2 regions of the Bradyrhizobium sp. 25ACV genome follow, and region 1 is predicted to be linked to the other one. Evidence: predicted binding sites of a transcription regulator. Region 1 holds the regulator's gene; the other holds the start of a gene.
The links. Region 1 encodes HrcA, which represses chaperone genes, less so after heat shock. Its sites were predicted from a motif close to GTTAGCACTCNCNNNNNGNGAGTGCTAAC; they were not measured.
Positions count from the first base shown of each region.

Region 2: the regulator HrcA is predicted to act here: its motif matches at 3,098-3,126, upstream of RAD04_RS35185 (co-chaperone GroES).

Region 1 covers NZ_JAVAYO010000005.1:279,712-286,608, forward strand. Annotated here, with positions in the region: gene RAD04_RS14115 (penicillin-binding protein activator) at 80-1,312, shown strand; gene hemW (radical SAM family heme chaperone HemW) at 1,430-2,614, opposite strand; gene rdgB (RdgB/HAM1 family non-canonical purine NTP pyrophosphatase) at 2,631-3,266, opposite strand; gene rph (ribonuclease PH) at 3,278-3,991, opposite strand; gene hrcA (heat-inducible transcriptional repressor HrcA) at 4,174-5,262, shown strand; gene grpE (nucleotide exchange factor GrpE) at 5,359-5,976, shown strand; gene pncA (bifunctional nicotinamidase/pyrazinamidase) at 6,076-6,798, opposite strand.
Region 2 covers NZ_JAVAYO010000022.1:111,330-118,226, forward strand. Annotated here, with positions in the region: gene RAD04_RS35170 (L,D-transpeptidase) at 220-1,032, opposite strand; gene RAD04_RS35175 (protein phosphatase CheZ) at 1,348-2,133, shown strand; gene RAD04_RS35180 (hypothetical protein) at 2,381-2,902, opposite strand; gene RAD04_RS35185 (co-chaperone GroES) at 3,219-3,515, shown strand; gene groL (chaperonin GroEL) at 3,703-5,334, shown strand; gene RAD04_RS35195 (hypothetical protein) at 5,535-6,746, shown strand; gene RAD04_RS35200 (META domain-containing protein) at 6,897-6,897, opposite strand, start outside.

The DNA of each region.
Region 1 (6,897 bases):
ATATGCCTGAATCCGCGGCTTGTGTCGTGGAAAGAATGTCGTGACTGGCCGGCGCCGGCGGGTCAGAAGAGAAGCTGAAATGGTGGGCCCGCGTCATCCAAAATCTCCCGTTCCGGGGTCCCTGATGTCAGGGGCGACCCGCCGGAGCGCGCTCGGCCTGCTGCTCGGTGCGCCGCTGCTGTCGGCCTGCGCCGGCGTGCAGCAGAGCCTGAGCCAGTTCTCCAACCCGTTCTCGAGCTCGACGCCGCCGGCTCAGCCCGCAGGTCCTCCGCAACAGGCGACGACCGCCGGCACCGGCGGCGTGAAGGTCGCCGTGATCCTGCCGCTTTCGGCCGCCGGCAATGCCGGCCTCGCCGCGCAATCCATGCGCAACGCCGCCGAGATGGCGCTGGCAGAGTTCCAGAACCCGAACATCCAGCTGCTGATCAAGGACGACAATGGCAGCCCGCAAGGCGCGCAGGCGGCCGCGCAGCAGGCCGTCGACGAAGGCGCCGAGATCATTCTGGGACCGCTGTTCGCGCAATCGGTGCCGGCGGTGGCGCAAGTCGCGCGCACGCGCGGCATCTCGGTGATCGCGTTCTCGACCGATTCCAGCATCGCCGGCCGCGGCGTCTATCTGCTCAGCTTCCTGCCGGAGTCCGACGTCAACCGCATCGTCGAATATTCCGCCAGCATCGGAAAGCGTTCCGTCGCCGTGCTGGTGCCGGACAATGCCTATGGCAATGTCGTCGAGGCCGCGGTGAAGGCGGCCGTGCCGCGGCGTGGCGGGCGCATCGTCGCCTTCGAGAAATACGGCGCCGATCGCGCCACACCGGCGCGCACCGTGGCGCAGCAGCTCGGCAGCGCGGATGCGTTGTTCATTGCCGATGACGGCGATGCCGTGGTGACGGTGGCAGATGCGATGACCGCGGCGGGCGCGAACTTACGCAACATCCAGCTGCTCGGCACCGGCCTGTGGGACAATCCGCGGGTCTATGCGAATGCGAACCTGCAAGGCGGCCTCTATGCCGCGCCCGACCCGGCCGGCTTCCGCGCCTTCTCCGGCCGCTACCGCACCAAATACGGCGCCGAACCGATTCGCACCGCGACACTCGCCTATGACGCGGTCGCCCTCGTCGCCGCGCTGGCGCGCACGCAAGGCACCACGCGCTTCTCGTCCGACGTGCTCACCAATCCCTCCGGCTTCGCCGGCATCGACGGCCTGTTTCGTTTCCGCGCGGATGGCACCAACGAGCGTGGCCTTGCGGTGATGAAGGTGGCGACGGGTGGCGGCGTTGCGGTCGCGGGCTCGCCGAAGAGTTTTGGGGCGTAGTTCGGGACGACGGTGCCGTAGGGTGGGCAAAGGCGCGCTTCGCGCCGTGCCCACGATCTCTTTCGATAGCTAATAATGCGTGGGCACGCTTCGCTTTGCCCACCCTACGGCAGCGCGTTACGCCGCGAGATCCGCGACCACCGCGTCCAGCACCGGAAATCCGCTACTCGTCACGCGCAGGCGGCCCGTCGCATCCACCGTGATCGCGCCTTCCTCGCGCAGCAGCGCGATACGCTTGGGATCGAGCGGGCGGCCGGAGAGGGCTTTGTAGCGCTCGGGGTCGATGCCTTCGGCAAGGCGCAATCCCATCAGCAAGAATTCGTCGGCGCGTTCTTCGCTGTTGAGGAGATCGTCGGTGACGACACCATGGCCGTTGGTCTCGACCCGCATCAGCCAGGCCTCGGGACGCTTCTCGGTGGCGGTCGCATGCCTGATGCCGTCGATGTCGAGCCGGCCATGCGCGCCGGGACCGATGCCGGCATATTCCTCGCCGCGCCAGTAAACCAGATTGTGCCGGCACTCGGCGCCGCGCCGCGCGTGATTGGAAATCTCGTATGCGGGCAGGCCGAGCTTGTCGCAGGTCTCCTGCGTGACGTCGTAGAGCGCGCGCGAGACCGCTTCGTCCGGCGTCTTCAATTTGCCGGCCTGGTGCAGGCCGAAGAACGGCGTGCCTTCCTCGATCGTCAATTGATAGAGCGACAGATGCTCGGCCGCTTCGTCGATGGCGAGACGCAGTTCATCGGCCCACATCGCCGGCGTCTGGTCGGGACGGGCGTAGATCAGATCGAACGAATAGCGATCGAACGAGCGGCGTGCGATGGCGACCGCATCGAGCGCCTCGCGCGCGCTGTGCAGGCGGCCCAGCGCTTTCAGCGACGCATCGTCGAGCGCCTGCACACCGAGCGAGACACGGTTGACGCCGGCGGCGCGATAGCCAGCAAAGCGCGTGGCTTCGACGCTGGTCGGGTTTGCTTCGAGCGTCACTTCGACGTCATCAGCGACGGTCCAGTGCTTGCCGATGGCATCGAGCACGGCGCCGACGGTTGCGGGCTGCATCAGCGAGGGCGTGCCGCCGCCGAGGAAGATTGAGGTGACTTCGCGGCCGGGCGCGCGCTCGGCAGTGGTTGCGATCTCTCGCGCGAAAGCGGAGGCGAAGCGCGCCTCATCGATCGCGGCGTGGCGGACATGGCTGTTGAAGTCGCAATAGGGACACTTCGACAGGCAGAACGGCCAGTGCACGTAGACGCCGAAGGCTTCAGATTCTTGTTTTGACGCGTTTTCCTGGCGCGAACCGGTATCCACTTCGCTCGAAAACGCTCTAGCGCGGCTCAAGGCAGATCTCCGCCAGTTTCACGAAGGCGCGGGCGCGATGCGACAGGCCAAGGCCGAGCGGCGGCAGGCCGTGCTTCTCGATGCTGTCCATCTCGCCGAAGGTGCGGCTGTGGCCGTCCGGCAGGAACATCGGGTCATAGCCGAAGCCGGCGGTGCCGCGCGGCGGCCAGACCAGCGTGCCGTCGACGCGCGCCTCGACCTCTTCGAGATGATCGTCGGGCCAGGCCACGCAGAGCGCGGAGACGAAATGCGCTTTGCGCTTATCCGGCGTGGTGGCGCCGCGCTCTTGCAACAGGCGCTCGATCTGCGCCATCGCCGCGGCGAAATCCTTGGAAGGTCCAGCCCAGCGCGCGGAGAAAATGCCCGGCGCGCCGTCGAGTGCGTCGACCACGATGCCGGAATCGTCGGCAAAGGCGGGAAGCTTGGTCGCCTGCGCTGCCGCGATCGCCTTGATCGCGGCATTGCTGCGGAAATCGTTGCCGGTCTCGTCCGGCTCGCCGAGGCCGAGCTCTCCGGCCGACACCGCCTCGATGCCGTACGGCGCGAGCAGCTCCTTCATCTCGGCGAGCTTGCCGGGATTATGGGTGGCGATGACGAGCTTTCCGGTGATTCGGCGGTGCATGGGCCTATTGACTACGCGACAGCCAGTTTCTGCAAGTCCACGAGACGCGCGATGCCCTTCTGGGCCAGCGCCATCAGCGCCAGGAACTCGTCCTGCGTGAACGGCTCGCGTTCCGCGGTGCCCTGCACCTCGATGATGCGGCCATCGCCGGTCATGACGAAATTGGCGTCGGTCTGGGCTTCCGAATCCTCGGCGTAGTCGAGATCGAGCACCGGCGTACCGTTGTAGATGCCGCAGGAGATCGCGGCGACATTGTCGCGCATCACATTGGCCTTGATCATGTTGCGCGCCTTCATCCAGTTGACGCAGTCGGCGAGCGCGACCCAGGCGCCGGTGATCGAGGCCGTGCGGGTGCCGCCGTCGGCCTGGAGCACGTCGCAATCGACCGTGATCTGGCGCTCACCGAGCGCTTCGAGATCGACGATGGTGCGAAGCGAGCGGCCGATCAGGCGCTGGATCTCGACCGTGCGGCCGCTTTGCTTGCCGGCGGAGGCCTCGCGGCGGGTGCGTTCGGAGGTCGCGCGCGGCAGCATGCCGTATTCGGCGGTGACCCAGCCGCGGCCCTGGCCCTTCAGCCACGGCGGCAGGCGATCTTCCAGCGTGGCGGTGACCAGCACATGGGTGTCGCCGAATTTCACCAGGCAGGAGCCTTCCGCATATTTGACCACGCCGCGCTCAAGCGTCACGGGGCGCAATTCGTCGGGCGCACGGCGGCTTGGCCGCATGGGAAATCCTCCAAAACTCGCAGGTGTAGGGCTGTTCGCGGTGCTTGTAGGTGGGGTGAGGGTATGCGGCAAGGGGAAAGGACAAGGCTTTTTCACCCCCGGTTTTCCACCCTGCAAACGCGACGCTTGTCAGAACCCTCCTGGATGGACAAATTATGAGCATCTGAGAGGAGTTACCGTCTGTGGCCCATCACGATCCGATCCATCTGATCGCGCCGCGCGCAGGCCTCGCCCAGCTCAACGAGCGTTCTCGCGACATCTTTCGTCAAATTGTCGAAAGCTACCTCGCGACCGGCGAGCCCGTGGGCTCGCGCAATATCTCGCGGCTCATCGCCATGCCGCTGTCGCCGGCCTCGGTCCGCAACGTCATGGCCGATCTGGAACAGCTCGGCCTGATCTACGCCCCGCACACCTCCGCCGGCCGGCTGCCGACGGAACTCGGCCTGCGGTTCTTCGTCGATGCCCTGATGCAGGTCGGCGACCTCAACGAGGCCGAGCGGCAGTCGATCCAGAGCCAGCTTGCCACCGTCGGCCAGGCGCAATCGGTCGAGGCGGCGCTGGACCAGGCGCTGACGCGGCTGTCGGGCCTGACCCGCGCCGCCGCGGTGGTGCTGACGCCGAAATCCAATGCGCGGCTGAAACACATCGAATTCGTCCGTCTGGAACCGGAAAAGGCGCTGGTGATCCTGGTCGGCGAGGACGGCCAGGTCGAAAACCGCGTGCTGTCGCTGCCGCCCGGAGTTCCCTCCTCGGCGATCACCGAGGCCGGCAATTTCCTCAATGCGCGCATCCGCGGCCGCACCCTGGCCGAGGCGCGGCTCGAGCTCGAGACGGCACTTGGAGAGGCCCGCGCCGAGCTCGATCAGCTTGCACAGAAGGTGATTTCCGCCGGCATCGCCAGCTGGTCCGGTGGCGAGAACGAGGATCGCCAGCTCATCGTCCGCGGCCACGCCAATCTGCTCGAAGACCTGCATGCGCTGGAGGATCTGGAACGGGTGCGCCTGCTGTTCGACGATCTCGAGACCAAGCGCGGCGTGATCGACCTGCTGGGGCGCGCCGAGACCGCTGAGGGCGTGCGCATCTTCATCGGTTCGGAGAACAAACTGTTTTCCTTGTCCGGCTCCTCCACGATCATCTCGCCCTATCGGGATGCCGCCGGTCATATCGTCGGCGTATTGGGCGTGATCGGGCCGACGCGGCTGAATTATGCCCGCGTGATCCCGACCGTGGACTACGCGGCCCGCATCGTCAGCCGCCTTTTGGGAGGCTGATCGGCGTTTCCGCCGATCACGGGCGCTTGATTTTCGGCGCTTTAGGCACGATATCCGGGCCAACAATCCCTGGAAACGAGTTCGAGATTAGAGCCGATGACCGAGCAAGACCGGCAACCCGAAGACACGACTGCCGCGACCGGCGAGCCCGTGGTGTCAAAACCCTACATCATGCCCGACGATCCCGAGCCCGGCTCGGTCGAGCTGTTGCAGAAGGAAGCCGCCGAGGCGCGTGACCGCATGCTGCGGACGCTGGCCGAGATGGAGAATCTGCGCAAGCGTACCACCAAGGAGGTCGCCGACGCCCGCCTCTACGGCATCACCGGCTTTGCCCGCGACGTGCTCGACATCGCCGACAATCTCCAGCGCGCGCTCGATGCCGTTCCGGCCGAAGCCCGCGCCACGGCCGATCCCGGCCTGATCTCGCTGATCGAAGGCGTCGAGCTCACCGAGCGTTCGCTGCTCAACGCGCTGGAAAAGCACGGCGTGAAGAAGCTCGATCCGCAGGGCCAGAAGTTCGACCCGAACTTCCACCAGGCGATGTACGAAGTGCCTGATGCGTCGGTGCCGTCTGGCACCGTGGTGCAGATCATGCAGGCCGGCTACACCATCGGCGAGCGCGTGCTGCGTCCGGCCCTGGTCGGTGTCGCCAAGGGCGGCGCGAAGCCCGCGGCCGCGGCGAACAACAACGAGTCGAGCGGCGCGGGGAATTGAGTTTGGTGTCATTCCGGGGCGGCTCGTGAGAGCCGAACCCGGAATCTCGAGGTTCCGGATTCGATGCTTCGCATCGCTCCGGAACGACCAGTTGTAATCCTACGCGCTCACCGCGATATCCGCAGACTGAATCCGCTTCACGCCGGCCTTGGCCATATCGGCCCAGGCTTTTGCCAGCGAGCCCTGCGTGTCGATGCCGCGGCAGGCGTCTTCCACGACATAGACCTCGAAGCCCGCCTTGCGCGCGTCGAGCGCGGTCCAGGCAACGCAGAAATCCGTCGCGAGCCCTGCGACGAAGACGCGCTTGATCTTGCGTCCCTTGAGATAGCCGGCAAGTCCGGTCGAGGTCTTGCCGTCGGCTTCGAGGAAGGCCGAATAGCTGTCGACGTCCTTGTGAAAGCCCTTGCGGATGATGAGCTCGGCATGCGGGATCGCAAGGTCCTTCGACAGCGAAGCGCCGTCGGTGCCCTGCACGCAATGGTCGGGCCACAGCACCTGCTTGCCATAGGGAAGGTCGACGGTCTCGAACGGCTTCTTGCCGGAATGCACCGACGCAAACGAGATGTGGCCCGGCGTGTGCCAGTCCTGCGTCATCACCACATTCGCAAATGCCTTCGAGATCTTGTTGATGACGGGCACCACCTGCTCGCCCTCTTTCACCGCGAGGCTGCCGCCCGGCAGGAAGCAGTTCTGCACGTCGATCACGAGCAGCGCGGAGGCATCGTCCGGCTTGATCGATGCCGCTGCAAGGAGTGCGGTTGGAGCCAGCGTTGCAAGCGCCGTCGTTCCAAGCATTGCCAAGACTTGTCGCCGATCCAGCATCGTTCGCCTCCCCTTAGGATGAACTCAACGGAGACGAAGCCTAGTTCCGTTCGTGTACGAACAGAAGCCCGAAAATGCGGCCGGCTTTGGTGAGGGCTT
Region 2 (6,897 bases), on a different contig from region 1:
GTCGGCGCGGCGGTTGAACCGCTCCGCTCGCGCATCGCTTGCCCGATCATCAACTCCTCGTCGCTGCTCTGTTGCCCCCCGTCTCGCTTCGACGCGGCATCGTCGGCCAGCCTAGACCCTGGCCGAAGGACGTACGCCGGCCGGCACGCAACGCCTTCGATGCCGCGCGTCGCGAGCCGGCGCGACACCGGGAGTTGACGGCTCGCAGCGAGCGCCGGGCTACATCACCACGACCTTGGTGCCGACATTGACGCGGCCGTAGAGGTCGATGACGTCTTCGTTGCGCATGCGGATGCAGCCGGAGGAGACGTTGGTGCCGATGGTCCAGGGCTCGTTGGAGCCGTGGATGCGGTACAGCGTCGAGCCCAGATACATCGCGCGGGCGCCGAGCGGGTTCTCCGGACCACCTTCCATGTGCCGGGGCAAATCGGGGCGGCGCGCGATCATTTCGGCCGGCGGCGTCCAGTCCGGCCATTCGCGCTTGGCCGTAATCGCCTTCACGCCGGACCAGGTGAAGCCCGGACGCCCGACGCCAATGCCGTAGCGCATCGCCCTGCCATTGCCCTCGACGAGATAGAGGAACTTGTTCGGGGTATCGACCACGATGGTGCCGGGACTTTCCTTGCCGCTATAGTCAACAGATTGCTTCTCGAACCTTGGATCGAACTGACGCTGCCGCGGGTCGGCCGTCTCCTGCTGAACCGCGCCTTGCTGATATCCACCCTGCATCTGCGGCTCACCCATCGGCGGCAGGCGGCGCTGATCGTAATAGCCGGGCTGCTGTTGATAGACCGGCCGCTCGGGCGCGTAGGCCGGACCGCGGCCGGGACCGTCGCCGAACAGGAACTCGATGAAGCCGCCGCCCATGTTCGCATTGGAGGCGACGCGCACCGGCGCCGGCGGCACCTGCGGCTGGTAGAGCACCGCGGGCGGATCGTTCGGCACCGAATTGTCGAAGGCGCTGGCACTGTTTGCGCCGGCAATGAAGGTGCAAGCGCTGCCGAGCAGCGCGACAGACATTTTCTTGAACATCGACGTACTCTGTACTGTTTCGTCTAGATCACACGCGCCGTGGAGAGCTGATGGCTGGTCCGCGCCCCCGACGTGGTCAATAAAAGGCAAAAGCCGTTTTGTTTGGTAAACAGAAACGCCGTTTGGATTCACCACGTCGTCAGCAGCGGGGCAATTTGGCGATCAGCGTTTATTTTCGATGAACGCCGCGCGCCCATGGTTAATCGCTTCTTTGCGCGCCGTCGCGCGCAGCCGCACAACAGTTCCTGCCGTGAACTTCGTGTTAAATCGCTTCTGCCTACAAAGACGCGTGAGTGAGGTGGGGGGAGTATCCTGATGGCTGTTCACCGCAAACGTTTTCGCGTCGAGGATATCGCTGGTGGCGAGATGCCGATTTTGGACGTAACTGAAGAGGCAATCCCGATGCATAGCGAGATCATGGCCGAGCTACGTGCGATCCGTGCACAGATGGCGAAAGGCGCTGCGCCCTTGCCCTTGTCCGGCAGCGCAGCCATGGCGGCGATCGACGCCTCCACCGCCCACGAGCTCTCCGAAGCTCGTACCATGCTCGAAACCTATCGGGCTCAGATCGAGCAGTGCGAAAAGCTGAAGGTCGAGCTCGACCTCATCCATGACGCCATCGACCGCACCAAGCGCGAAATCGCGACGCTGCACGGTAAGAGCTTTGACGGCGGCGAAATGGCCAAGGTCAATGGCGAGCTCGGCGCGGTGGTCGGCGGCACCGAGCAGGCGACCCAGCAGATCCTCGAAGCCGCGGAATCGATCGACCAGGCCGCCAGCGCGATGTCCAAGGTGGACTCGATCGACCAGCAGAAGCGGCTCGCCGACGACATCCAGGAACGCGTCATCTCGATCTTCGAAGCCTGCAACTTCCAGGACCTGACCGGCCAGCGCATCAGCAAGGTGATGGGCACGATGAAGTTCATCGAGCAGCACATCAATGCGATGATGGAGATCTGGGGCGGCGTCGACGCGATCAAATCCCACGTCGTGCCGCCGGTCGACAATCGCAGCGAGGACGACAAGCTTCTCAACGGCCCGAAGCTCGCCGGCGACGTCGGCCACGCCTCGCAGGACGACATCGACGCGCTGTTCGACTGAGCGGACGCGACATAGGAATAACAAAACGCCGGCCTTGGGCCGGCGTTTTTGTTTTGTGCCATCAAGCGAGACTGCCCCTTCTCCCCTTGTGGGAGAAGGTGGCGCGAAGCGCCGGATGAGGGGTTGCTTCAGCGAATTCGAATGAGAGTTGGACTCGGGGAGAGATACCCCTCACCCGTCTCGCCGCTACGCGGCGAGCCACCCTCTCCCACAAGGGGAGAGGGTTATAGCGCGTGGCCTTAGACCATCACGCCCGCGGCGCGCAGCGGACGTAGACCATGTTGCCGTAGCGGGTGGCGGCGTCCTTGTCGATGAAGCGGGTGATCAGGACGCGGCCGTCGAAGGAGATGATTTCGCGGTCCTGCTCGCCGGGGGTCGGCCCCGCCGGCCCGATGTAGTTCTTGCCGCTCGGCGAGCCCTTCAGCCGCAGCTCCTGCGGCGTTGCCTGGTCGGCCAGATGCATGATCACGCCGCCGGAGGAGCCGGCGGTGATCACATAAGGGTTCTTGCACTGGGCCCGGGCGGCAGCCTCGGTACGGGCGCGGTCGGCCGGGTTCTGGAACGAGGCGAGGCCCCAGCGGCCGACGATCTCGTCGGCGCGAATGGTCGCAGGCATTTCGGGTGCGACGCCCGGCTCGGCTTCGGGCGGCGGCGAGGACGACGAGAAGGACGGCAGGCTCATGCCGCCGCCGCAAGCGCCCAGCAGCAGCGCCAGACATGAGGCGGCGGCCAGATTGGCAACCGTGCGCGCGTGAGCTGAACTGATCATGGCATTCCCCCGAACAAGACCATGGCCGCACCCCTCCTGCAGCCAAGCGCAAAACCGCTGCCGGAGCAATGACGTCCTTTAATACGTCGGCGCCCCGAACAAGTTTCCAGTGCCACCATCCTATATCCGCCTCACCAATCGCTTAACCACCTTTGCTTGACAGGATCGCGGCCAAGCCATATTTCCGGGCCCACTATTAGCACTCGGAAAGCCCGATTGCTAAGCACGCCGTTCGATCCTAGGGATAGGGGATGGACGGAAGCGCCGCCCCACCCACTTCCACTACTTCCGAAGCGAGCCTCCAAAGGGAAACGTCATGGCTAAATCCAAATTTCGTCCGCTGCATGACCGTGTCGTGGTCAAACGTATCGACGCCGAGGAAAAGACTAAGGGCGGCATCATCATTCCGGACAGCGCCAAGGAAAAGCCGTCCCAGGGCGAGGTCGTCGCCGTCGGCCCCGGCGGCCGTGACGAGACCGGCAAGCTGACCCCGATCGACCTCAAGGTCGGCGACCGCGTGCTGTTCGGCAAATGGTCGGGCACCGAGGTCAAGATCGACAACGAAGAGCTCCTGATCATGAAGGAGTCGGACATCATGGGCGTACTGGCCTAAGGCCATCCGCCTGAACAGCCGCTGAATGTCTCATCGTCATGCCCGGGCAGAAGTGCGAAGCGCGTCTTCGCGCTAGGCGACCCGGGCATCCATCGTTTTTCGCAGGATGATGGATTGCCGGGTCAGGCCCGGCAATGACGGAGAGAGAAGCGCCGCAGACACATCACCAAACCAAGGAATTGCAAAAATGGCTGCCAAAGACGTCAAGTTTTCCGGAGACGCGCGCGATCGCATGCTGCGCGGCGTCGACGTTCTCGCCAACGCCGTCAAGGTGACGCTCGGCCCGAAGGGCCGCAACGTCGTCATCGAGAAGAGCTTCGGCGCCCCCCGCATCACCAAGGACGGCGTCACCGTCGCCAAGGAGATCGAGCTCGAGGACAAGTTCGAGAACATGGGCGCCCAGATGGTGCGTGAGGTCGCCTCCAAGACCAACGACCTCGCCGGCGACGGCACCACCACCGCGACCGTGCTGGCCCAGGCCATCGTGCGCGAAGGCGCCAAGGCGGTTGCCGCCGGCATGAACCCGATGGACCTCAAGCGCGGCATCGACTCTGCCGTTGCGGCCGTCATCAAGGACATCGAGAAGCGCGCCAAGCCGGTCGCCGCCTCCTCCGAGGTCGCCCAGGTCGGCACCATCTCCGCCAACGGCGATGCCGCCATCGGCAAGATGATCGCCCAGGCGATGCAGAAAGTCGGCAACGAGGGCGTCATCACCGTCGAAGAGAACAAGTCGCTCGACACCGAAGTCGACATCGTCGAGGGCATGAAGTTCGACCGCGGCTATCTCAGCCCCTACTTCGTCACCAACCCCGAGAAGATGACCGCCGAGCTCGAGGATGCCTACATCCTCCTGCACGAGAAGAAGCTTTCGGGCCTGCAGGCCATGCTGCCGGTGCTGGAAGCCGTGGTGCAGTCGGGCAAGCCGCTTGTCATCATCGCCGAGGACGTCGAGGGCGAGGCGCTGGCCACCCTGGTCGTCAACCGCCTCCGCGGCGGCCTCAAGGTCGCCGCCGTCAAGGCGCCGGGCTTCGGCGATCGCCGCAAGGCCATGCTTGAGGACCTCGCCATCCTCACCGGTGGCCAGCTCATTTCCGAAGACCTCGGCATGAAGCTCGAGAACGTCACGGTGAAGATGCTGGGCCGCGCCGGCAAGGTCGTGATCGACAAGGAGAACACCACGATCGTCAAGGGCGCCGGCAAGAAGCCGGACATCGAGGCCCGTGTCGGCCAGATCAAGGCGCAGATCGAGGAGACTACCTCGGACTACGACCGTGAGAAGCTCCAGGAGCGTCTCGCCAAGCTGGCCGGCGGCGTCGCGGTGATCCGCGTCGGCGGCGCCACCGAGATCGAGGTCAAGGAGAAGAAGGACCGCGTCGAGGACGCCCTCAACGCCACCCGCGCCGCGGTGCAGGAAGGCATCGTCCCCGGCGGCGGCGTCGCGCTGCTCCGCGCCAAGAAGGCGGTGGGTCGTCTCACCAACGCCAATGCCGACGTCCAGGCCGGCATCAACATCGTGCTGAAGGCGCTGGAGGCCCCGATCCGCCAGATCTCCGAGAACGCGGGCGTGGAAGGCTCGATCGTCGTCGGCAAGATCCTGGAGAACAAGTCCGAGACCTTCGGCTTCGACGCCCAGAACGAGGACTATGTCGACATGGTCGAGAAGGGCATCATCGATCCCGCCAAGGTGGTGCGCACCGCGCTCCAGGACGCCTCCTCCGTGGCCGGCCTGCTGGTCACCACCGAGGCCATGGTCGCCGAAACGCCGAAGAAGGAAGCCTCACCCGCGATGCCCGCCGGCGGCGGCATGGGCGGCTTCTGAGCCTCTGTTCCGTTACAATGTTGCGAAGGCCGCCTCCGGGCGGCCTTCTTTTTTGCCGACCCTGCCCCTCCGCTTTCCGATTCAACCGACGGCCAAAACCCACTACGGTGACGCGCCGATTCGAATAGTTTGGGCATGATCCTCTCGGAAAACCGCTTCTCACTTTTCCGGATCATGCCCGTTGCGCGAGGATTTCATCGATGCGTGCGCTTCTGGTTTGTTCGACAGCCCTTTTGGCAGCTCTGCTTGCAGCTTCTCCGCATCCCGCATCCGCCCAGATGAAGCTGTCGCCGAGGGCCACGACACCCGGCGGTCCGGAGACACGCTATTTCACCTCGATCGACGGGCTGATGGACGGCAATGCCGACGTGATCCTGAAGGAGACGCGCCAGGGCAAGACGGTGACGGCGGCCGTGCTCGACGTCTGCTATCCCGTCGCAAAGAATTCCGACCGCAAGGACCGCTTCGTCGTCAACCTCCAGGTCGCGGGCCAGACCCTGACCGGCACCACGCAGAGCATCAGCGAGAAGGCGCCCGTCAGCGTCAAGCTGCTGCGCAAGCAGAGCGGCGACACCTTCGAATTCCGCGGCCAGATCAGCATTGGCCAGGTGGTGACCGAGGTGACCTCGCCCGACAATTCCGATCTCAGCGAGAAGGAATTTCAGGACAACCAGACCTCCGACGACGGCATCACCCCGCAGCCGAAGGATTTCACCGATGTCTCGCCGGAGGCGATCGCGGTCAAGGTCAAGCTCGATAATGCAACCGACTTCCTGAAGAGCCTGAAGGGCCAGGCGGTCGAGGTGACGCTGGCGAGCCTCACGGTTGGCTGCGATGCGCTACGCGCAGGCGAGCAGACCATCAACATGTCGGTCGATCCCGAGCGCGCCGGCGCGCTGCTGGCGAAATTCAAGGCGACGCCGGGCGTCACCTCCGCGGGCTGGACCGCGGGCATGACCGAGATGGACCGCACCATCCGCTTCGCCGCGGCCGACTGGCGCGAGGGCGACAAGATCAGCAAGGACAAGCTCGCGGCCGCCGTCTCGAACGTCTTGAGCCGGACGCTCGCGGCAAAGCCGGCCTCGCAAAGCTTCAACCCCGCCACAGGCAAGCTCAAGCTGGTCTTCAAGCGGCCGAACCCGGATTTCCCCGCGCTCGATCTCACCGACACGATCGAGGTCGCAGGGCTCGTCTCGCCCGACAAGCCGGGCACAACCGACAAGCTCATGCTGTGGATCGGCAGCCCCGCGACGACGACCGCCGACGAGAGCAGCGGCGCCAAGCTCAATCTCTCCGACGACACGTCGGTCGACGAGGAAGGCGAGCAGCCCGACGACAACGGTTCGATCGAGGCGCTCGCCAAGGAGCTCAGGGGCCAGCGCTGGGATGCCGACAAATCGGTGTGGAAGTAGGATCTCGTGCCCCGGACGCAGCGCAGCACGTCAGTGATGCGCTGCAGAGCCGGGGCCCAGAGGCTACGCGACGTCGCCAATCGAGTCTGGGTCCCGGCTCTGCGCAGCAGCGTTGCACGCTGCAGCGCGTCCGGGACACGAGAGCGAGACC